Linked DNA regions of Filimonas lacunae. The protein of the gene in region 2 interacts with the protein of the main gene of each other region in a pairwise test. Links are inferred from orthologs where the notes say so. Each region holds a gene or a part of one and is shown on either strand. Other genes may lie near its edges.

Region 1 (12,641 bases), 2.7 Mb from region 2 along the record:
AGGGGTGCTTGGTGGCCGGCGTTTCCGGTATACATATGAAGATGGCTATTGCATTAGCACAGATGCCGATTTTGTAATCACCGGCGAAGTGCATCCTGGCGAAACCAAGCCCGAAGGGCCGTTTGGCGATCACCTGGGGTATTACAGCTTAACCCACCAGTTTCCGTTAATGAAGGTGCATAAAGTATATGCCCGTAAAAACGCCATCTGGCCGTTTACGGTGGTGGGCCGTCCGCCACAGGAAGATACCAGCTTTGGTTTGCTCATTCACGAACTTACCGGTAAAGCTATCCCTTCAGAGGTGCCGGGATTAAAAGAAGTTAATGCCGTAGATGCGGCAGGGGTGCACCCTTTGTTGCTGGCTATAGGCAGCGAACGCTACACACCTTACCAGCGTGTGCAACAGCCGCAGGAACTGCTTACCATTGCCAACAGGGTGCTGGGTACAGGGCAGTTAAGCCTGGCTAAGTTTTTATTTATTACTGCTGATGATACCAACCAGCTTTCCACACATCATATTATAGCGTACATGCAATATGTACTGGAGCGTATTAACTGGCAGCGGGATGTGCATTTTTACACACACACAACCATAGATACCCTGGATTATTCCGGTACTGGTTTAAACAGTGGCAGTAAGGTGGTGTTTGCAGCTTATGGCCCCGTACAGCGGCATTTGTGTACCGAAGTGCCATCGCTGTTGAAAGAACTGAAAGGTTTTGAAAATGCGCAAATGGTAATTCCGGGTGTGGTGGTGGTGCAAGGGCCTGCTTTTATCGATTATGGTACCGCCGCGGAAGAGATGCAATTGCTGGATAAACAGTTACGTGCTGCTGATTATGAAAACGGGCTTGCTTTAGATGGCGTGCCTAACATGGCACAGGCACCATTGATCATTGTTACAGATGATACTGACTTTACCGCAGCTACACTGAATAACTTTTTATGGATCACCTTTACCCGTTGTAACCCCTCACATGATATTTATGGTATCAACAGTTTTTATGAAAACAAACATTGGGGATGCCGTGGATCGCTGGTAATAGATGCCCGTATTAAAACGCACCATGCGCCGCCATTAATAAAAGATGCTGCTGTGGAAAAGCAGATAGACCGGTTATTTGCTAAGGGCGGAAGCTTGTTTGGAATGATCTGATAATGAAGGAAGTATATAAAAGAAGAAGGGGCTGTGGGAAACCACTGCCCCTTTTTTCAACCCTAAACCCTTAAAAAACTGATATTAAAAACGAAAAACCCTGCCGGTTATTGTGGCAGGGTTTTAATTTTTTGCTTAGAAACGTTCTAAACCAGAGAAGAAGAAGTTTCCTTCGATGGCTGCGTTTTCATCGCTATCGCTACCGTGAACCGCGTTTTCTCCGATAGAAGAAGCGAAGTTTTTACGGATAGTACCAGCATCAGCTTTAGCAGGATCAGTTGCACCGATCAGCGTTCTGAAATCAGCTACCGCATTGTCTTTCTCCAGAATGGCTGCTACGATAGGACCGCTGCTCATGAAAGATACCAGCTCGCCGTAAAATGGTCTTTCTTTGTGTACTGCATAAAACTCGCCGGCTTGTGCAGTGCTCAGGTGAATCCATTTCATTGCTTTTACTTTAAAACCAGCTTTGATAATCTGGTCCAGTATAGCGCCGGTATGCCCTTTAGAAGTAGCATCAGGCTTAATCATAGTAAATGTTCTGTTACTCATATAAAGTGTTATAACTTTTCGCCGGCAAAAGTAGTAAAAATTGCGAAGGCCGCTAACCGCCTAAATAATATTTGAAGGAATGACCCGAATCCCTGAATTTTGCCGGCACTGTATGCAAAGTATTGAATATTTTTTCCCATTACTGGCTAAGCCGCACAAGGCTGTAATTACCATGCATCAAAAGCCGGATGGCGATGCTATGGGGTCTACTTTGGGTTTATATCACTTTTTAAAAGCACTGGGGCATGAGGTGGTGATTATTTCGCCAACCAACTGGGCCAGCTTCTTAAACTGGATGCCCGATTGTAACAAAGTGATTGATTATGAAGCTAATAAGGAGAAATCAGCCACAATAGTAAATAATGCCGATTGGCTGTTTTGCCTGGATTTTAACGTGCTGCACCGTACCAAAAACATGGAGCAGTTGCTTACCCAGGCTAAATGTGTTAAAATATTAATAGATCACCACCAGCAACCACAGGAAGAAGCTTTTAACTATGGCGTTAGCGACACTGCTAAAAGCAGTACCTGCGAAATGGTATATGATTTTATAGCCGCTTCGGGTTATGCCGATAAGCTGGACGTAACTATTGCCACCTGCCTGTATACGGGTATTATGACCGATACCGGTTCGTTTCGCTTTCCGGGCGCATCTGCCCATGTGCACCGTATTGTGGCGCATTTTAAAGATCTGGGGCTGCAACATTCCCCCATTCACCAGAACATTTATGATAGCTCACTGGAAAACAGACTGCGTTTATTAGGTAACGCCCTGTTAAACCGCATGGAGATATTATATGAATATAACACTGCCATTATGGTAGTGCCCAAAAGCGATTTATTGAAGTTTGACGCCAAAACCGGCGATACAGAAGGGTTGGTAAACTACCTGCTTTCTATACAGGGTATTAAAATGGGCGCCCTGGTAATTGATCGTGACGAAGAACGTAAATGGAGCTTCCGCAGTAAAGATGGTTTTGATGTAAACGCCTTTGCCCGTGAGCATTTTGAGGGAGGTGGCCATAAAAATGCTGCCGGCGGTCGCAGCAGCGATTCGCTGGATGTAACAGTTCGCAAATTCAAACAAGTTATACAACAATACGAAGCACAACTACAGTAACATGAAGCAATTACTATTTGTAGCCGCCATGGCAGCTACATTCACTGCATGCCAGGTGAAATACGAAAAAACTAAATCTGGCTTATTGTACAAGATCACCAAAGGCAAAGGCGGCGAAAAGCTGGGCGGCGGTGACTTTATCAAATTCAATATCACTTACGCTTTACCTGAAAAAGACACCGTTTTAAACACTACTTACGGTAAAATTCCAGGTTACGCTATGGTAGATACCAGCCAGCGTGCCAAATTCACTTTCATGGAAGTGATACCACAATGTTCTGTAGGTGACAGCATTGCTTTCAACCTGAGCATTGATACCTTAAAGAAACTGGGCGCTATTCCTGAATACAACAATGTATTTACCAAGGGTGGTATGATACATGGTACTGTAAAAATCTTAGGTCGCTTTAAGTCTGAAGCAGAAACTACCGAAGATTACAAGAAAGAAATGGAATTGGCCAAAACAAGAGACGTAAAATCAGTAGAAGACTACCTGACTAAAAAAGGCATCAAAGCGCAAAAGACCAAATCCGGTGCGTTTGTAGAAATCACTGTTCCTGGTGATGCTGCTTTAAAAGCTGATTCCGGCAAACAGGCTTCTATTATGTATAAAGGTACTTTAATGTCTAACGACAAAGTATTCGATACCAACATGGACACTTCTATGCACCACACCGATCCGTTTAAACTGGTTGTAGGTGTTGGTCAGGTGATTAAAGGCTGGGACGAAGCTTTACCTTACTTTGGTAAAGGCGGTAAAGGTAAAATCTATGTTCCTTCTATGCTGGGCTACGGTCCACAGGGCATGGGTGCTATCCCTCCTTCTTCTAACCTGGTGTTTGAAGTAGAAGTACTGGACGTTACTACACCTCCTCCGCCAGCAGCTGGCCCTGCTATGCCTGGCATGCCACCACACGGCGCTGTTCCAGGTGGTGCACCACATGGCGCTCATCACTAGTATAAGCTTTATCCGTATAAAAAAGGGAGTTGCAGCAATGCAGCTCCTTTTTTGTTGCTGGTACCGCAAACGCTTGCAGGGGAACAGTTTCAGAAAGTGCCGCCGCCGGTAGATGCCCCCAGTTTACGGGACAACAGCGTGACTGGTAATACTTTATTTTTAGAGTATAGCAATATCCTGTTTGTATAAAGAATTTAATGTAGATTTTATACTTTCATAACAACAAGGAAACAGGGGAAAGCTTATTTTACAATACCAAATCCAAATAATCCCCCATGTTATCCCTGAAGCGTGCAATACCCCTGTGCCTGTTACTTTGTGTATTCTATCAACTGAATGCGCAGGTGGTAACACTGGACAATGCTTTTTCACACAACGACTACTGGCGTAAAAATCCTTTATATGATGCATTGTCTAATGGCTACACGTATGTAGAAGCGGATGTGTATTTGCGGGGCGAGAACCTGGTGGTGGCACATCTGTTACCCTGCCTGAGAAAGAAGCAGACATTGGAGCGTTTATACCTGGAACCATTGTTAACCGGAAGCTATAAAGATGGTAAGGAATTACCCGATCATCCGATCACTTTACTGATAGATATTAAATCCAACGCAGAAAGAACTTACCGTGTACTGGAGGTGCTGCTGGAAAAATACAAATCTATTATCACCAGCTACGAAGATGGGGTGGTTACCAAGCGCAAGGTAACGGTGGTAATAAGCGGTCACAGACCTTATAACACCCTGCTGGCGCAAACCAGCCGTCGTGCCTTTATTGATGAAGATTTAAAAAAGCTTACCCGCGATTCGGTAATAGCACAAACTACTGTTACTGCCAGCTGTAAATACAAACGCCTGCTTTCGTGGTCGGGCAAGGGTGATTTACCAGCCGGACAACGCGCCAGGCTGTGCCGTTTTATACAGATAGCGCACCGCAACGATGAAAAGGTAAGATTGTATGCTGCGCCGGAAAATGCCAAAGTATGGGAAGCCCTGCTTACCTGCGGCGTTGACTTAATCAATACCAACAAGATCGTTAAACTTAAAGAATTTCTGTTGTCGCGCGAAATGCAACAACCGGTATCTGGTTTGTAGGCGTGGTTACAGGTGTTGCATCAGTTGTATTGCCTGCATGGCTTCTTTCACATCGTGTGCCCGTAAAATAACCGCACCGTTTTGCAGCCCCACGGTATGTAAAACGGTGGTGCCGTTTAAAGCTTCTTCGGGTGTAATATGCAGGGTTTTGTAAATGGTAGATTTGCGGGAGATACCCAGCAAAACAGGTTTTTCCAGTATTTGCAACAAATGCATCTCTTTTAACAGCTGAAAATTATGGGCTATGGTTTTGGCAAAGCCAAAGCCAGGGTCGATGATCACGTCATGAATACCTGCCTGCCTGCAGGCTTCCAGCCGTTCTATAAAAAAATCCAATACTTCGCGGGTCACGTTTTCGTAATGGGCAAACTGTTGCATGGTTTCGGTGGTGCCTTTCATATGCATGCACACATAAGGCAGTTTCAGGCCGGCTACCGTATCCAGCATAGCCATGTCGAGCGTGCCGCCGCTTACATCATTAATAATGCAGGCACCTGCTTCGGCGCTTTCCCTGGCAACCTGGGCAAAATAAGTATCTACTGAAATAAAGGCTTCCGGAAAACGCTGGTGTATGGCAGCAATTACGGGTACTACACGGGCAGCTTCTGTGGCGGCATCTACCTGTGGTTTACCGGGGCCGGTGCTTTGTCCGCCCAGGTCTAATATAGTAGCTCCATCCGCCAGCATCTGTTCGGCCTGTGCCAGGGCGGTATCTATATTTTGCTTTCTGCTATCGCTGTAAAACGAATCGGGAGTGGTGTTGATAATGCCCATAACAACCGGGCGGGTAAGCGCTAATAAACGGCCATTACAATTGAGTGTATATGCACTGCTTTTTCGTTGTACCATGTGCAAAAGTAAACACATTGTAGGATAAACGCTTATTTTTGGGCTTCTTACAAACCACATCAAAAGCAACCGATTATGGCTGATACCAGCACGCAGTACGATGAAATAGTGGAAGCAGGCATGGATATTTTTGTGAAAAAGACGAAAGACTATGGCACCTCGTGGCGGGTATTGCGTACCATTTCTGTAGTAGACCAGATTTTTATTAAAGCTTTGCGCATTCGCACCATACAGGAGAAAAAGCAGCAGAAAGTAGCGGATGATATCTCTTCTGAATTCAAAGGCATTATCAATTACGGTGTAATAGGGTTGATTCAGTTACAGCTGAACAATCCCGCAGTAGAAGACGTACCTGCTGAAACAGCCGCAGCCTGGTACAAAGAACAGATAGTGGTGGCTAAAAACACCATGCTGAATAAAAATCACGATTACGGAGAAGCATGGCGTAGTATGAGCCAGGAAAGTTTTGCCGACCTGATATTGGTGAAACTGCTGCGCATTAAACAGATACTGGCTAATGACGGCAAAACGCTGATCAGTGAAGGCATTGACGCTAACTATATCGACATTATTAATTATGCCGTGTTTGCATTAATTCTGTCGTATGAGAAAAATAACTTAATTTAACCGATACCCTTAATCAATTGTAGCATAATGAAAGTTGTATTGACTATTATACGTTGGATAGTAGGATTGTTGTTTATCTTCTCCGGCTTAATTAAAGCCAACGATCCATTAGGATTGAGTTATAAAATGCAGGAGTTTTTTGAAGTGTGGGGCTGGGATGCTTTTCATAACTACACCCTTTTCTTCTCTATTGTAATGAACGTGTTTGAGGTGCTGGCTGGTGTGGCTATTATTATAGGCTGGCGCATACGCCTGTTTACCTGGTTGTTGCTGCTGCTGATTATCTTTTTCACCTTCCTTACCGGATATGCTTTGTTATCGGGCAAAATAAAAACCTGTGGTTGTTTTGGCGACTGTTTACCGTTATCGCCATTGCAATCTTTTATGAAAGATATTTTTCTGCTGGTGCTGATTCTGGTGCTGGTGTTTAAGCAAAAGGCTATTGGTACGCTGCCTTCTTCTTCGGCTTTAGCCGGACTGGTGCTTACTGTGGTGGCTACCGGTGGTTTACAGTGGTATGTGTTGCAATACCTGCCTATTGTGGACTGTTTGCCTTATAAAAAAGGTAATAACCTGGTGAAACAAATGGAAGTGCCAGCGGGTGCGGTGATCGACAGTTTTGCTATTACTTTCCGTTATAAGAAAGCAGGCAAGGAGGTAGAGTTTGATGCCAACAATATACCTGCCGACCTGGACTCTACTTATGAATATGTAGACAGGTACGATAAGCTGATTAGAAAAGGCAACGCAGTGGCCCCGATTGAAGACTTTAAACTTTCCAGTGAATCTGGTACGGATACTACCAACGCTATTTTACAGCAACCGGTGCCTTATGTGCTGGTAATGGCGCAAAATTTTGATAACTGGGGTAAGGCTTCTGTAGTGTTTGATCAGTTGCTGGCCGAAGCCAGAACCTGGAATATGCCGGTGATTGTGGCTACGCCTTTACCGGATGCTGCTGCCAAACTGTTTGACAAGAACAAGGTAACTATAGTAGGTTTGGATGCCACCGTATTAAAAACCGCCGCCAGGGTAGTACCTACCTTCTTTTTAATGAAGCGGGCGGATATCCTGGACAAGAAGAGCTATAAGAGCGGCAATTCTTTCCTGGAGAGTATGCGGAAAACACACCTCTAAAATAACAACACATGCTTCAGCTACTCCTACGCAAAAGTATATATGGCTTGCTGGTACTGGTAGGAGTAGTGATGCTGGTGTTTGTGCTGTTTCAGGGCTTTGGCGATCCTGCCCGCCTGGTGCTGGGCCAAACCGGCGACAGCGCCACTATTCAAAACATACGTAAAGAGCTGGCGTTAGATCAGCCCCGCTGGAAGCAGTTTCTGCTATATGCAAACGATGTATCGCCCATCAGCATTTACACGGCTGATGCTATCCAATCTAAACAACTCAAAGGCTTTTTTATAGGAGGTAACACCCGCATAGGGGTGAAGTTGCCCTACCTGCGCCGGTCGTACCAAACCAAAAGGAACGTATCGGACATGTTACTGCAGGCATTACCGCAAACCATAGTGCTGGCGTGTATAGCTATGTGCATCGCTACTATTGTGGGGATATTATTGGGCATTCTGGCTGCGGTAAAACAAAACACCTGGTGGGATGGGGCAGCCATTTTTACCAGCATACTGGGTATTTCGGCCCCTTCTTTTTTTATGGGCATTGTGCTGGCTTATATTTTCGGTTTTGTGTTATCTGATTATACCGGCCTGCATATGACCGGCAGCTTGTTTGAAGTTGATACTTTTACCGGCGAACACCTGCAACTGCGCAATGTGATTTTGCCGGCTATTACTTTGGGAATCAGACCATTGGCGGTAATAGCACAACTTACCCGCAGCGCCATGCTGGATGTGCTGGACCAGGATTACATACGTACTGCTTATGCCAAGGGGTTAACCCGTTGGCAGGTAATTACCCGGCATGCCCTGCGTAATGCCTTAAATCCGGTAGTAACAGCCATTACTGGGTGGTTTGCCGAGCTACTGGCAGGTGCCTTTTTTGTAGAATACATTTTTGGCTGGAACGGGATAGGCAAGATGACGGTAGATGCACTGGAAAAACTGGATTTTCCGGTGGTAATGGGCAGTGTTTTAGTAACAGCATCTTGTTTTATTGTTGTAAATTTACTGGCAGACTTGTTGTATGGCATTATAGATCCCAGAGTAAGAATCAATTAATCCTTAGCCTGGCCTTTTTGTGGCTTTCTTTTTGCATTAAATCCTCCACTTCACAAATTGTCAATCGCTGGTAAAAACCAGCATAAACCGAAGCGCTATGTGCACCGTATCTAAACTCCTGTCCAGGCAGGGAATGAAAAGCAATTACATTGACGCCAATGCCACCGTTCTGGAAGCGTTAAGCGCCATGGAATGCGAAAATTTAAGTTACCTGGTGGTTATGTACCAGGGCAAGTATGTGGGTATTTTTTCAGAACGCGATTATGCACGAAAGGTGATTTTACAGGGGCGCTATTCACAATCAACCCTGGTTAAAGAAGTGATGTCTGCTGATTTGCCGGTTGTTAGCAGTAATGACGATGCCGAATATTGCATGATGCTGATGAATGCCTATAAAGCCCGCTACCTGCCGGTGTTTGACGATTTTGAATTTAAAACAGTAATTACCGTGAACGACCTGGTGCGTGAAGCCTTACAGGATAAAGCCCTGGCTCCCATTGTAGAGGAAACTATTAACAATGGCTGGGTAGGTGAAGGATTTAGCACAAGGAAATTTATATACTAAGCTATTCCGCCTGGAAAGCAAAGGGCCGCTATATACAGGAAACTTCCTGCAATAGCGGCCTTTGTATTTGGGGGGATTTTATTGGATGAACTTGAATTAACGAAGCAGGTTAATGTCTCCTTTTCGTATTACCTGGTTGCCGTTGGTTAATGTTATTTTGATGGCATACACATAAATGCCTACCGGTTGCGGCTTGCCTTTGTAGGTTCCATCCCATGCCGCGTTGCTATCGCTGCTGGAAAAAATCAGTTCGCCCCATTGGTTAAATACTTTCAGCTGCATGCTTCTGATAATGTTGCTGTATACTTTAAACACATCATTCTTTCCATCTGCATTAGGTGTAAACACATTGGGTATATACACTTCGGCTGATAAGGTTTTGCCTGTTGCTGCACCTGCTGCACTGTTCTGGCAGGTTTGAACGCCCAGGGCTATTACCCGTATGCTGGCTTCCGTCATAGGCGTGAGGTCGGTAACCGTATGTGACAGGCCCGAAGGATCGTTAGGTGTTTGATATGTGCTATTGTTTACAGATACCTGGTAGCCTGTAGCGCCTGTTACCGGTGCCCAGCTGAAAGTGATGCTGTTGAGTGTAGTAGTGGTAACAGTTACCACCGGCTGTGCCAGCACAGTTAATACCGTAGCGGAAACAGCAGTGCGGGGTGTGCTTTTGCAACCTGTGGCGCTGATAGCTTCCACATAATAGGTGGCGCTGGCTGATAATGCGCCGGTGCTATAGCTGGTGCCGGGTGCTGTGTTACTGAGTGGCGTGCCGCCGGTGTTGCTGGTATACCAGGCATAGGTAGCGCCGGTAGCCGGGTTCTTTACGGTGAAGGTGGCTGTTTGATTAGGGCATACAGATTGATCGTCTACCTGTGGCGTAGTGGCGGCTTCTACAGCCTGTATGGTGGCGCTGGTGGTGTAAGTACAGCCTGCGTGGGTAACAGCCAATGTGTAAGTGTCTCCGGATAAATTAGTAATGCTGGCTGTGGTGGCAGCAGAAGGCGTCCACAAATAGGTATAAGGCGTTACGCCACCTGTTACTCCGGCGCTGACAGAGCCGGCATTAGGATGGTCGCAATCTGGTTGAACTGTAGTTACTGCTACATGCAAGGTATCGGTACCGAAAGTGAAATATACTTTATCTGTTAAATGCACCGCCGTAGCTAACTGTCCGCTGATGCTTTTTAAAGGATAGCTTACTGTAGCAGCAGCGGGGAAAGTATTGTCAGCGCTCACCAACAGGCGGGTAGCATTAGCAGGTACATCTGTAGCATTTACTGCTATGGTAACAGAGTCAATACCGCTGCCTGTTTTTTGCACTTTCCATATACGGGCCATATGCACTAATTGATTATCGGGAGAGCAGCGGGTTATCTGGGTAGAGAGGCCATTGTCTGCCGTTAATAAAAAGGAATTGTCTGTTGCTATCGTATTGCTGTTGGTAGCGTTTGCTGTGGGCAGGCTGGTATATCCAAAACCATTGTACAGGCTAATGAGTGCATTGTTGTGCATGCTGCGTGATTGCTTTTGCTGCAGACCCGATGCATCGTCGCGACCTATGCCGGTAATGTTATACCAATAACCCGTGTTAGCGGTAGTGTCCCATAACACTGTTCCGGTAGCTGCCACATAATTAAGATTATAGAAGGAGTGTTTTTTAGTTAAGGTAATTCCATATTTAATAGCCAGGTAGCTTTCTACTTTATTTTGATCCGCATCGGAAAGCAGGGTGTTAAAAGTGATGAGTTCGGCAATGCCACAACTCATGTTTTGTGCGCCTGTAGTAGTGGCATCACTGCCGAGGAAGAAACCATATGATATAGAAGGTGTGTAACTATAGCCATCGTAAGGGGCATCATAACGGTGTGTGATGGCTATGGAATCGCCATTGCGTCTGCCATTGAAAAATTTGTCGGTAGTGGCTTTGTCTACACCTTTAGCAGTAAGTAAAATACCGGAGGTTTCCGGATAGGTAGGAGCAGGGGAGGGAAGTGGTGCGCCCCAGTTATAATAATCGGCCGTGCTGCCCGAAATACCATCGCCTGTTTGAATACGAAAGCCGGGTTTAAACTGGTACGCAATGGAAGAGTTGGTAACACTATTTTTATAAGTAAAACTACTGGGGTTGCCATCGGCAATAGTGCGGTAGGTGTTAATAACCATAAATATACTGCCATTATTACCCAGCAGATTGTCGGTATTAGAGGTGTTGTATAAAACCGTATTACTGGTTTTGCTAAACTGCACAAAGGGATTAAAATTAAAACTGCCGTTTGTGGTGTTAGTGGCCGTAAAAACGGGCTGGCGGCTGGCAGTGGCCTGGGTAATGGAAAACGTGCCTTTTTCACTGTTCCATTGCGACACCCCATTAGTGGTGGTGTTAGGTATAATAATATTGCCTGTGGTATTGGCTTTAAACCAGGTGGTAAGTGACCCGGATACACCACCCGGCCACTGGCCAAAAATACAGGTTACTGTTAGGGTGAGGCATGCACATAATAAGGCAATACCTCTAACAGGGTTGCTTACAGGTGTGTTAAGCATAAGTTGTTTTGTTAGTTTGGTTGCTGAATAAAAAATCAATGATTAGCAATATCCTATATATATTCTTCCACTCCCTGAACTTACCGGGGACAAAAAGAGGACAATGGAGAAGGGGGAAAGGCTAAACCATGCAGATACAATGGTTTATTGTTGGATTGATTGGTTGGCAGAAAGTGTATTTTTCATTTTTTACCAAGGTTAGTCGCAGTTAGTTCAATTCCGCCTGAAAGGATATGCAGGCGGAATTGAAGACGCTATAGCTATTACTGTATCACCACTTCGGTGATCAGTTTTTCGCCCAGGGCTTCGTTTACCCTTTGAATGATCTGGGGTTTCTGGTAGTGTAACTCTTGTTTTAGTGGGCCTACGCTGGTGCGTATGAACAGGGTGTTGTTGATGATCTGGATTTTTTCGGTGTATTTCGAGATGGTTTTACCCATCAGTTGTTCCCATACTTCTTCTATCTGAACGGCGCGGATACCATTCTTTAGCCTGCTCTTTTGAATAAACGCCTTCATGGCATCTCCTAATGACATTTCCATAGTGCAAATGTAGTTTACAATTGAACGAGTTGGTAGACAACTGACAAATCTGTAAAAGCTTTTTCCAGGCGCTCTTTATGGGTATCAGTAATAAATACCTGGCCTTCTTCTTCTACACAAACGCGGTGCAGTAAATTATGCATACGACTGGCATCCAGTTTTTCAAAAACATCGTCCAGCAGCAACACCGGGGTAAAGCCCTTATGCTGCTTCAAGGTAATGAATTCTGAAAGCTTGATGGCAAATAAAAGGCTTTTACGCTGTCCCTGGGAGGCTATATTTTTAAATATAAGTCCATTCATGAAAATGTCTATATCATCTTTATGAATGCCGCAGGTAGTACGTTGCAAATGCATGTCGCGCTGACGGTTCTGTTGCAGCAGGGTAGCAAGTGGTGTGGTGTTAAGTTGACTATCATATTGTAGCTGTACCAGGT
Region 2 (12,500 bases):
ATCCTCATGCAGCAGGTAGCCTTTTTCATCCACCCAATATTTCAAGGCACCTGCTATGCTGTTCTTTATCTGGGGGTATAGTTGACGGATAAGGGCTGTGTCGCCGGAATACTTTACATAGTCCAGCAATTGTATAATAAAGCGGGGCGTGCCATCGGTAGTATGATAATCGATGTTTTGCGGGTTTACAATATTAGGCACCCGTCCAAAGAACCGGGAATGTGGATCTGTTTGCTGATATTTTGCAAAAGAAACAAGGATGTTACGGGCTACTGCAAACTGTCCGTTCACCAGGGTAGCGCCGGGAAGGGAAATAAATTCATCACGACCCCAGTATTCGTTAAACCACGGAAGGCCTGCATAAATACCATAACCCTGCTGGTGCGTAACCAGCTGCCGGGTGGTTATTTGCAGCCAGTCTAATGCCTTATCCACCGAGTCGATGCCTGTGTAGGTATAGCCATTGTAAAACAAAAAGGTTTGCATGGCAGTTCTGCGCTGCTGCTTCCAATCTATAATGTGCTTACGGGTGGCCTGTAATAATTGGGTGGCTTCTGCCTGTGTTTTGCCTACAGCTATATAAAAGCCACCTGCACTGGCAGTAGTAGACAGCAGGTTGTTTTTGTATTGAACAGGAGTATTTTTTTGCGCACTCACGGCTATTACATACTGGCCTTCCATAGGGCTGAAGAATGCGATATTGTTTTGTAATGCCTGCTGTGTTACCCCTTTGCCCTTTAAGCGGATGCCTATGGTGCCTGTGGCATTGGCTATATCTATTGCCAGGCTGTTTTTTCCATCCAGCATCCATAGCTCTTCCTGAATACTATCGGTATAGGTGCGTAACAACTTGTGCGGATATACCCATACGTCGGCCGTTTCGTGAGATAGCAACTGTTGGTTGTGATATAGCTCATAGCCGCCGAATATCCTGTTTTTCGCAATGTTCATCCCCTCAAACCAGGCATATTCTACATGATCAGTAACATGCGATTGTGTGTAGTAATAAGCAGCTTCCTGGTTGGTATAGGAAACGCTGCGGTTTTGTTCACGCAACACATGCATGCCCATTTTATCCAGTTGAGTGCATGTTTGAAATAAGGTGGTTTCCTGGCTATTACCCATAAAAGTGGTTAACGACAACAATAATGCGATACCTGTTTTTTGTAACATGACAGGGGAATAAATTTTGTTCAGTAACAAAAGTACTGTTTCTGGTATTTGCTGGTTATTAATACCTTGTTAGTTACATTTACGGAATATTCTATGACTATGAAACTACTAATGGCCCTTTTTGCGGCTTTGCTGCCTTTTTTATCTATGTCACAAGACAACAACGCCAGTGCGGAAAGTGAAGCATATCACGAAACCCGACAAAAAACAAGTGTACCTCCTTATGGCCTGGATAAAGTCAAAAAACTACTCGGCAAAACCACCAGTGACGAAAGTGACAATACCATACTTGCCGCTAAGGACTATTTATCATTAACCCTGCGGGAGAAGTTTACTTATCATATGATCCATGCCGAAACCTATCTTCAGAACTGTGATATTATACTGACTGAAAAGGACGAAGAGAAGAAAATTTTCGGGCATTTGCCGGAGCCTTTTAATGAAAGTGTGTGGAGTGCCCGCCAGACCGATTTTTTAGAAGCCAACCGCGATTCGGTAATGGCTTTGATAAAGGAGTCTGTCAATAGAAGTGGCAGAATGGGAGTGAACTATAAACATGCGTTGGTGGAGATCAGGGCCCTGGAAATGATTCCTTTCCTGGTGGAGTTTTACAAACGCGACCGCAAAGACCATGATGTATTAACGGTGCTGATGTTGCTGATGAAGGGCGCGAAATACGAGCCATTTACTTCTTCGGCGTCGTATGGTAAATTATATGGTAAAGAAAGCAGTTACCACGCTGCCTTCCTGGTGCTGAATACGGCCAATGAAGATTTGATTATGAAGCGTGCTATGGACCTGTTTAATGCCATGAGTTAATGCTGGCAGGTATACTCTTACATATAGCCACCTTGTTTGGAACCGTTTCTGATACAGACTTTGTGCGTATTCCAGCCGGGCCATATACCCTGGGGCGAAAAGGTCATGCCTTTAATCCCCTGCATACCGTGCAGGTAAACAGCTTTTATATAGGGGCTACGGAGGTAACCAATCGCCAGTTTGTTGCTTTTGTTGCGGCCACCCAATACATTACCGATGCCGAAAAGCGACATAATGCCCTGGTATTTGAACCAGGCCTGGACGAGTTCAGGTGGAAGGAAGACAGTACCGCCTGTTGGCGCTTTCCGAATGGTATTGCGCACGGTGGTATTGATGGCAAAATAAACCACCCGGTAACCACTATCAGTTACCATGATATACAAGCTTACTGCCAATGGGCAGGCGTGCGTTTGCCCACGTTGGATGAATGGGAGGTTGCAGCACGCGCCGGGGCCAGTACTGCTTATTTCTGGGGTGATGATATACAGCAGGCCGGCCAGTATGCCAACATCTGGCATGGGCACGATCATTTAACTGCTGATTCTACAGATGGATATATGTATACTTCGCCGGTGGGTAGCTTTCAGCCGAATGCGTATGGCTTATATGATGTATATGGCAACGTGTTTGAATTTTGCGAAGGTCATGTGAAAAAAGGAGAGCAATCGGTACATGCCCGTGGCGGATCGTGGTGGTGCAGTCGCTACGCCTGTGGTTTTTTCAACAATGTAGATATAGGCCGGGTAAATCCACATGCTTCTTTCAGTAACCAGGGATTTAGAGTGGTATGTATTGACCGCTGATAGGTTTGCGTAACTTGTTTTTATAAGCAGGTGATACTTCTATCCCGTTGCTATTGATAATACGGTTTAAATGTAAGAAGCCTGGCCATGCCGCCAGGCTTCTTACGTTTTGAAGATTTGTAAGTTTACAGTAAGGGCTGTTTAAACGTGCGCACGGGGTTGCCGCGTTCCAGCACATTGTGTTCCTGCCATTGGCTTTGCTGGTTTTGCAGTAATTGCGCAGCCTGCCATTGTAATACTTTGGCTTTGAGCCTTTCCAGGCACAGCTTTTTGTTTTGCAGCTGTGAGCGGCTGTCCATAGCCAGCACCTGAATGCCCGAAGGTTTGTGGGTTCCTCTTACGGCTGTTTCTACCTTGTTCACATTCTGTCCGCCTGGCCCTGAAGCCCGGCAGGTGTCCAGCGCCACATCTGCTTCGTTCCATTGCACCTGTTGTTGCATATTAAAAGCCTGCACGCCTATAAACCAGTTTTTACGTTTGTGCATGGTACGGTAAGGACTTGGTGCAATCCAGGCAATGGTACCTTGCCAGTTTTGCATAAATGCAGGCAGGGCTTCACCCCGGGCCAGCATGGTGATGGAATAGAAGGTGCCTTTGACAGCCGCCTTTTGTTGTTCGGTTGTTTCTATACTAATGCCAGCTGTTCTGGCTTCTTTCAATAATAATTCATGTACCCGGGCTACGGCACGGCAACACTCTGCCGGCCCGCGTCCTGCGGTAATTTGTATCAATAAACTGTGCATGACTTGTCAGTTATACGTGATAATAATAAGGGAAACCCTATGTAATAAAGAGATGCTTTTGCCTGCGTGGGCAAACTTTCCGGAATGGATTATATGTACAATTGTTCAGTCATGGTATTGTGTATTTAAGGTTACACAATCAGGTGAATAGACTGCAAAGGTATATTTTTTTTGTTTATTGTGAAATACTATTTCTTTTTCACTGCTTTTAAACGCAGCAGGTGCGGCTTTTTGCTGCAATGGAACACGTATACGGGTGGGGGGGATTGCAGCGCATGTATAACTATAAATGATATATGGATAATAATAGTGAAGAGGTGGTTGTTATGACTGCTATTAACACACAAATAATGCAACAGGTACTTGCAGATGCTTATAAAATGTATTATATTTAGTTAATTATTATCTCAACTGCCTGATCCATAAAAAACAATGCAAACCGACACTCTTAATGTAGAAGCACTTCACCGCAGGCTTGCTGCCGATCATTCCATCGCGGGCTATATCCAGTTATTACTGCATTATTTGCAATACAGCGAATACGAGTTAATTCTGTATATGCAGCGCGAAGGACAGTGGACTATTCAAAAACCGGCGCCTGTAGCTCCACCTGGTTACCAGAAAGGGGAAGGCAGTGTAGATGCCGGGTTGTTCCTGTTCTGGATTAACCATGCTTCTTCTTATATTAAAGACAAGGATATTATGCATGGGCTATGGATACTGAAAATAGCCCTGGTATATTATGGCTTGCCTATGCCCACTTCGCAATTAAAAGAATCGAACTATAAAAGACTGGACGAGAACAACCTGGTGTATGACGATGGCAGCATACTGGGCACTAATCTGTATGAAACCTACGATCAGGGCTGGTTTGTGGCCTTTTTTAACCTGGTAGTGACTATTATTTATTATGATAATGGCGTGCTGCCTGCACCCCCGCCTGTAATAACATTGAATAAAGCTACCGATGTGGAAGTGAAAATTGGCATGCTGGGCGATTGGGGTAGTGGCACAGAAGTAGCCCAAACAGTGATGAACCAGTTGGTGGGCTTGCAGCCGGATTACCTGGTGCATTTAGGTGATGTATATTACTCTGGCACACCGGGGGATGATTATACGCATTACTATGCCACTGGCGAAGAACAGGATCATTTATTAAGTATATGGCCGGATGCTTATGCAGGCGCTTCTTTTACCTTAAACTCTAACCACGAAATGTATTGCGGCGCACATGGGCTGCTGGATGTGGCACTGGCTTCGCGGGTATTTGCCAAACAAGGAGGAGCTACCTACTATGCGCTGCAATGTGGCGACTGGACCTTGCTTTGCCTGGATTCTGCTTTTTATGCAGATGTAACGCATGCTTATATGTATGGTAATATAGGCAATGAGCAGGCCAGCTGGATTAAAAGCCTGCAATTACAGCCTGCTAAAGTAATTGTGTTGACACATCATAATGGGTTTGAGTATAATTGTTCTAATGATACACAGGCATATTATACTCCTTTCTGGAACCAGGTTAGCAATGCATTAGGGGGCGATCCGTATGCCTGGTACTGGGGGCATATACATAATGGCATAGTGTATAATTCGCCTGTAACAATCGGAGACTTTGCCACGAACACTTATTGCCGCTGCCTGGGGCATGGTGCCATTCCTTTTGGCAACGCCAGCTCGCTGCAAAATCTGGCAGGAGTGGAATGGTATGCAAATAATCCGCCGGTTGATGCAGCAGGTAAGGAGGTGAGCAATGGCTCTGTGCTGCTTTCTTTTGCCTTACAGGATAACCAGGTTACGGCTATTACGGAAAACTTTTATGATGTAAGTGGTTTGCCACAACCTGTATGGAGTAAAATAATCTTCCAACTGTAATTTTTTACTATGCACGGGTCAGGCCTTCTTTTCTCGCGGTAATTATTGGGTGTTGCTGCCTGGTACTGCACATCTGGCGCATGCTCTGTAACAATTGCCGTGGTATAGAGCTAAGCTGCAATATTCTGCAGTACAACTGCTCTGTTGCCTGAATTGTAGTACACCTCCCTGGTAATGTGTGTTGCATCTTCCTGTACATCTGAAACATTACACAATACATCTGCACTTTACCACGGGAGATGTGTCTGGTGCCGGATAACATCTTATGTATTTTCGGTAACATGTTCTGCGTAATGCGTCACATCTGCATTATTGGTAAAAATATCTCACGCACGGCAGGGCAGATGTGATGTGTGTAAATTCACATTTGTCCGGTCATAGGTAATCCTGCAAATGGGGGCTGTTATGTCTGCAGGGGTGTAATGCACATGTATTTTGTTACAATGCACATCTGCAACATTATAGGGAATATTGTAAGCGTCTTGCGTAACATATGCATTGCCGTCGGGTAGATGTGCAGGATGCTACGACGAACTGTATTGTTGCAGGTGACATCTTCCGTATGTTGCGCAACATGTGCAGTATAACCCGGAACATGTTTTTTATCACAATGGCAGATGTGTACTATGCCCGGGAACATTGAACATGGGCTGCGGCAGATGTGCAGTGGTACGCTGCACATGTACATTTTTATGTTGTATAAAGTAAAACGTGCTTTTTCTGCAAAAAAAAGCACGTTTTGAAAGGTAAAACGCTAAAATTATGCCTGTAACAGGTAGTAGAAGAAGTTTATCCCTTTTTATGGGCGGCATAATAAGCCGACATCTCATTAAACAACCTTGTTTTTAGTTCGTTTACATTATCACCTGCATTTACCTGTACTGGTGGCAGAAAGTGCATTTCCAGTTTGTGTGGCATCATGTAAAAAAACTTATTGGTAGGAAGTACTTTATCTGTGTTGAATATTAAAACCGGGATAATGGGTTTTTCGGCAACAACTGCCAGCCGGAACGCTCCATCATAAAAGTTTTTCAATGGGGCGGAAGTCCTGTTGCGGGTTCCTTCCGGGTAGATGACCATATCCAGGCCAATAGCCAGCACTTTGCGCATTTGCTCAAAGCTTTTACGGCGGCTTACCGCACTTTTACGATCCAGCAGCACACTGCCTAAAGAATAGATCCAACCGAAAATGGGAACCAGGGCAAAGCTTTTTTTAGCAATGGTTTTGTTGGCATTGGGCATGAAAGGAGTTGTAACAGGCACATCCATCAGGCTGCGGTGGTTACAAACTACCACGTAATTGCGCCCTTTGATATAGTTTTCGCGTCCTTTTGTGCGCAGGGGGCAAACCACCAGGGTCAAAAAAATGCTCATCCACACACGTGACACACTACGGTGCCAGCGGGCGGCATATGGTTCACGCATGAGAAAACAGGGTAGATAAAATAAAATAGCTACCATCATGGTGGCAAAAAAGGTGCTTAACCCCCATAATGCCCAAATCCTGCCAAATACATTCTTCAAAAAGTTCATTTCAATCTAGTTTCTTCTTAAGGTACTCTTTCTATCTATCGTTAATTATACTGTCCAGTCAATTGGGTCTAATCCCTGCTTCGCTAATAGTTCGTTGGTTTTGCTAAAGTGCTTACATCCAAAAAAGCCTTTATCGGCACTGAAAGGCGAGGGGTGCGCCGCTTTTAGTACATGGTGTTTGGTTTCATCAATGAGTATTTGCTTTTCCTGTGCAAATTTGCCCCACAACAGGAATACCACACCTTTCTTCTCGTCCGAAATTTTGCGGATAACAGCATCGGTAAAGCTCATCCAGCCTACTTTACTATGACTGGCGGGTTCGTTGGCTCGTACCGTAAGCACGGCGTTTAACAGCAACACGCCTTGTTTGCTCCAGGGAGTTAAATCGCCTGTTTTAGGTATGATCATACCAATATCCTTATGCAACTCTTTATAAATGTTCACCAGTGAAGGGGGCGGGGTAACGCCTTCAGGTACCGAAAAGCTTAAACCCATTGCCTGGCCTGGGCCATGGTAAGGGTCCTGGCCCAAAATCACCACTTTCACTTCGTCAAAAGGTGTTTTATCAAATGCGTTAAAAATTAGCGCCCCCGGAGGGTAAATAACCTTATTCTGCATTTTTTCTGTCTTCAAAAAGGCCGATATTTCTCCGAAATAAGGCCGGGAAAATTCCTGGTGTAATGCCTCTTTCCAGCTGGCTTCTATTTTAACGTCCATAGTTTTTGTAAAACAGTTTGGTTGCAAACTAACAAAAAAATACGCTTTTGGGGCCGGAAGTTACAGGAAACTGGCTAAAGGGAAATTGGAGGTAGGTTTATAAGTATAAAAGGCGCTTCTTTACTGCCTGATAAAGAAGCGTCTTTTGGATAACGGGAGATGCAAAAGCTTATTCAGCAGCAAACCGGGCTGCAAACTCCTGTGCAAACATTTCCAGTGAATGAGCCGCATGTTGGGCAGGCTTGTTTTTATCGTAGTCTTCCCATAAAATACCTTTTCTCAGTGCTGCGCCCATTTCGGTAAAAATAGTAGCCATTACGGGCGGTAATCCGGCTTGTAACATGCCGTTTTCAGATTGTTCATCGGTAAACTCCACCCAGGGTAAGCTGGGTTTACTAATAGCGTTGGCCAATACGGCAACAGATTCTCCTACTGTGCGGTCGTCGCTTACCAGGTAGCGTATGCTTTTGCCAGTAAAGTTTTGCTGTAATTCTTCTGCTACAGCAGCGGCAATGTCTGCCGGATGCACCATCACCAGGCGGGTGCTGGCAGGGTAGTTGGCACCCATAATGCCCTGGTGTTTTATCAGCGGAATATCATTATAAAAGTTGATGTAAAAGAACGGGGCGCGAACGTGTTTAATGGCAACGTTTTCCAGCTGGTTCAGTGCTATTTCGGCATCGTGCAGCCCGGCAATAGGGCCGGTACCGCTTTCGAGGTGTGCACCTATGCTGCTGAGGTTCACTACTTTTTTAATGCCTGCGCTGGCAATGGCCTGTGCGTAAATGCGGCCGGCATTGGCTACATACTCACGGTAGTTGCTGGCGCCAAAAAAGGGTGGTATCATGGTATAAACGGCGTCTGCGCCGGTAAAGGCGCTGGTAACAAAAGCCACATCGCCAAGTGCTCCAATGGAGGCTATAGCGCCCAGGGCCTCAATAGCTGCTTTTTTGTTGGGGTCGCTGCTGATGATGGTTACGGTATGTCCTGCCTGTAATAGTTGTTTGGCCAGTGGCTGGCTGATATTGCCCAATGATCCGGTAATGGTAACTTTCATATTCTTCTTTTTGTATATAATAACACAAAGCTATTTTTGTACTTACTTTTTTACAAGTACTTACCCCAGAGTATGTATCTATGGCACAGGTAAAAGAAAGTTCTACCATACAGGAGAACAAGCAGATTGCATTCAACGAATGCCCGGTTACGTATGTGATGGAGAAAATTGGCGGTTACTGGAAACCCATCATCCTGTTTCACCTGCTTTCGGGCAGTAAACGTTACAGCGAGCTGAAAAAGGCAATACCCGCTGTAACGGAAAAAGTGCTGATACAGCACCTGAAGCAGCTGGAAAACGATAACCTGGTGGTGCGGGAAGCAAAGCCGGTAGTGCCACCTTATGTAACCTATAGTCTTACCGATTCGGGCAGGGGATTGCAACCGGTGTTATATGCTATGGCTGTGTGGGCTACGGAAGATAGCAAAGCGCATGGAATGGTGCCTAAAGACCTGGCCGGCTTTCCGGGGCAATAATTTTACTATCACCTGCTATCGTTTTATTGCCGTATAAACCAGTTGATCATTTCGGCATTTACCTGCTCAATAGGGTGTGGCGTATCTGGCAGCACTGCCAGATGGGCATTGGGCAGATTTTTATAGGTGTTTACCGTTTCTTCCAGGGTAACCATTTTATCCCTGTCGCCCAGCATAATCAGCACAGGCGTTTGAATGGTTTTATAATCCTCTGGCTGTAGTGGATTGGATTGTCCCATGGCCAACAGCATATCAGTGGTGCGCTGCAGCACTTCCCGCCAGTTATTAGGGGCATGAATGGCTTCCAGACCTGCAGCAAACACCGGCACTTTAGCGGCAATAGTTTCCGGATTCAGCATTTTTGTTTCGCGGTTAGCTATGGTTTCATCCCAGTGAAACTTAGTGCCGAGGGTAATGATTTTACGTATCAGTTGCGGATGTTGTTTTGCCAGGTGCATGGCTACATAGCCGCCCATACTATAGCCGAATATAACCGGGTGTTTTAGCTGGTGTTTTTGTATGTAGTGGTGCACCGATGTAGAAAACAACGGGATGGAAAATGCTTCTTCAGGAAACGCTTCGCCACCATGACCCGGAAAGTTTAATAAATGCACATCGTAATCAGAAGCTAATAAGCCGGCAATCGTTTTCAGCTGACACGATGCTCCAATGGCGCCGTGCAGCAATAGAAGGGGAGTTTTCATCTATTAAAGTTACCGCTTTTTCCTGCGGCTTACCGCAACTTTCCCGTAACACCGCTCATCACAGGAAGGGATTTATATGTAATAATTAGATATATTTGAAAGGCTCTGTTATGAAAAGCAGTATGGTAATATGAAAAAAATAACTGCATACCCGTTAGCATTGCTAACGATTTTTTGCCACACAGCAAATACACAACGCGGCCATAGCACTGCTAATGCTGCCAAAGAATATATTATTTCTTTTGATTGCTATTAACCTGACGATATATGAATACGATTAGACTTGCCTTTGTATGCTTACTCTGTTTTGCCGTAATTACTGCCACTGCCCAGGAGACAGATAAAAAAGGTATCCGCTTTTTTGAGGGTAGCTGGAAGGCGTTGCTGGATACCGCGCAGCAATTACAAAAACCTGTTTTTATAGATGTGTATACCAGCTGGTGTGGTCCTTGTAAGTTGATGGACCGGAATATATTTACCGCTGATAAAGTGGGCGAGGTGTATAATGCGGAGTTTGTGAATTACCGTTTAGATGCGGAGAAGGGGGAAGGGGTGGATATTGCCCGTAAGTTTAATGTAAAAGCATATCCTACTTTCCTGTATCTGAACAGCGGTGGCTACCTGCTGCACAAGCGTGTGGGCGAACAGGAAGAGAAGCCGTTTGTGCAAACGGGGAAAGAAGCTTTACAGATAGCTGTTCAAAAAGATAACCTGGCCAGCCTGGAAGAGCGTTTTGATAATGGGGCGCGTGATACGGGCTTTTTGCATGCTTACCTGGATAAGCTAAAGCGGGCCGACATGGATAATAGCAAAGTGCTGGATGCTTACTTTAACGGTCTTTCTTATACGCAGATGGCACAGGAGCAAACGATGGTATTTTTAGGCAAATACCTGATGAACACCCAAACGGCCGCCCTGGGATATTTTCTCGCACATTACGATGGGTTAAGCGATACAGCTCAACAACAAGTGGCTGGTAATATGTACCGTTTGTGTAGCCGTGGCATAGCTAAAGAGCTGGATAATAAAAATGTGATGGTGATAAAACAGCTATTGCAGTTAATGGATAAGCTGCCGGGGCTGGATGCGGGTTCGCGTTATAATACGCTACGCATGAAGCTGGTATATTATGATATGGTGAGGGATTACAAGCAGCTGATTACTACAGGGTATGCGCTTACAGCAGGCTTGATGGATATTCCGGTGGATAGCATGCGTACGGTAGATGCGGCTATGTTTGCCGATATTATGCAACCATTTTTAACGGGAGCAAAGGATAGCGCTTCTATACCGGGTTTTAGTGAAGAAAGAAAACTGGCAGAACATATTTATACCAAAGAAGTTTGTGGTAAACTGTATACCGTGATAAAGGCTTTTACCAGGTTACCCGATACTGAAAAGTCGGCACTGCACGATGCGTTATTATGGGTCAACAGGATATGTTTGCTGGACCCGGAAGTAACTGCTTTTTCCAGCCTGCGCTCGCAGCTGGAAAAACGGCTGTAGTAAAAAATAAAAAATTACGTGCAACGAAATACAAGGTTTATTCATCAGTGTTGATGATGTATAAAACCTGTATTATGAAAAAATGGTATAGCCTTTTGGCATTGTTGATAGTGTTAACGCTGGTTTCCTGTAAGAAGGAGAGCCTGGCTTATAGAAGTGAGTTTGATCAAAGCTATCAAACCTGGTTGCGGTTTAAAGATTCTTCTCATAATTCCTATCAATATTTGACGGTTACTTCTTCTGTATTTGGCTTTGGTTCCGAAACCTTAGTTACGGTGCAAGCGGGTAAAGTAACAGGGCGTTCCTATACCAGCAAACAATATGCAAATGATGGTACAGGTAATTCTACTGTTTTAATTCAATGGACGGAAGATGAAAGCAGTTTACTGACTCATGGTATAGACAGTGTTATTTTAACCCTGGATGATATTTATGAGAAGGCCAGGGTAGACTGGCTGGTAAAAAGAGGGGATGCTACTACTTACTTTGAAACCAAAAACAGGGGAATGATCTCTTCTTGTGGATATATTCCGAATGGATGTCAGGATGATTGCTTTCATGGTATTAATATCGCATATATCAAGCCTTATTAAAAAATATACTGGTTTATTTTAGTGAAAGGGGCCCAAAAACAGGCCCCTTTGTTATATCATTTCCGCTATTGTTTAACTGAGCTTTTTGGTAAAGAAATCAATAGTACGTTGCCACGCCAGTTCGGCAGCGGCTTTGTCATAACGGGGAGTGGTATCGTTGTGAAAACCGTGATTTACGTTGGGGTAAATATACCCGGTGTATTCTTTATGGTTTTCTTTTAATGCTTCTTCGTAAGCCGGCCATCCTTCTGTAATGCGGGTGTCCAGTGAAGCGTAGTGCAATAGTAAGGGCGCTTTTATCTGTGGCACCAGTTCTTTTGCAGGCTGGCTGCCGTAAAAAGGAACAGCAGCTGCCAGGCCGGGTACACGCACAGCCATCATGTTCGATATCCAGCCGCCAAAACAAAAGCCTACCACTCCAACATAACCATTGCAGTTTTTGTGATTTTTCAGGTATTCATAGGCGGCTATAAAATCTTCCAGCATTTCATTCTTATCTCTTTT

The links.
Region 1: the proteins of ung (region 2) and FLA_RS19960 interact in binary tests that used the Escherichia coli proteins (3 or more experiments, as listed by UniProt). The link is inferred for Filimonas lacunae from one-to-one orthologs.

The regions. Positions count from the first base shown.
Region 1 is NZ_AP017422.1:5,069,437-5,082,077, reverse strand. The notes cover bases 1-2,867. They hold FLA_RS19960 (nucleoside-diphosphate kinase), read right to left. Parts: upstream 1,709-2,867; coding sequence 1,292-1,708; downstream 1-1,291. Other genes in these bases: FLA_RS19950 (FKBP-type peptidyl-prolyl cis-trans isomerase), read left to right, coding at 2,830-2,867; FLA_RS19955 (DHH family phosphoesterase), read left to right, coding at 1,821-2,828; FLA_RS19965 (UbiD family decarboxylase), read left to right, coding at 1-1,156. Outside these bases: more of FLA_RS19950, read left to right, coding at 2,868-3,786; FLA_RS19945 (PI-PLC domain-containing protein), read left to right, coding at 4,062-4,880; folP (dihydropteroate synthase), read right to left, coding at 4,887-5,729; FLA_RS19935 (DUF1599 domain-containing protein), read left to right, coding at 5,805-6,356; FLA_RS19930 (BT_3928 family protein), read left to right, coding at 6,384-7,493; FLA_RS19925 (ABC transporter permease), read left to right, coding at 7,505-8,551; FLA_RS19920 (CBS domain-containing protein), read left to right, coding at 8,649-9,116; FLA_RS19915 (Ig-like domain-containing protein), read right to left, coding at 9,213-11,663; FLA_RS19910 (DUF721 domain-containing protein), read right to left, coding at 11,927-12,205; DNA replication/repair protein RecF, read right to left, coding at 12,220-12,641. UniProt on the Escherichia coli protein: Major role in the synthesis of nucleoside triphosphates other than ATP. The ATP gamma phosphate is transferred to the NDP beta phosphate via a ping-pong mechanism, using a phosphorylated active-site intermediate.
Region 2 is NZ_AP017422.1:2,343,668-2,356,167, forward strand. The notes cover bases 5,825-8,550. They hold ung (uracil-DNA glycosylase), read right to left. Parts: upstream 7,661-8,550; coding sequence 6,989-7,660; downstream 5,825-6,988. Other genes in these bases: FLA_RS09320 (lysophospholipid acyltransferase family protein), read right to left, coding at 6,200-6,943; FLA_RS09330 (NmrA family NAD(P)-binding protein), read right to left, coding at 7,830-8,550. Also shown: FLA_RS09295 (amylo-alpha-1,6-glucosidase), read right to left, coding at 1-1,173; FLA_RS09300 (hypothetical protein), read left to right, coding at 1,273-1,992; FLA_RS09305 (formylglycine-generating enzyme family protein), read left to right, coding at 1,992-2,795; prfH (peptide chain release factor H), read right to left, coding at 2,921-3,538; FLA_RS09315 (metallophosphoesterase family protein), read left to right, coding at 3,971-5,410; more of FLA_RS09330, read right to left, coding at 8,551-8,717; FLA_RS09335 (winged helix-turn-helix transcriptional regulator), read left to right, coding at 8,798-9,193; FLA_RS09340 (alpha/beta fold hydrolase), read right to left, coding at 9,217-9,897; FLA_RS09345 (thioredoxin family protein), read left to right, coding at 10,165-11,403; FLA_RS09350 (hypothetical protein), read left to right, coding at 11,478-11,996; FLA_RS09355 (dienelactone hydrolase family protein), read right to left, coding at 12,069-12,500. UniProt on the Escherichia coli protein: Excises uracil residues from the DNA which can arise as a result of misincorporation of dUMP residues by DNA polymerase or due to deamination of cytosine.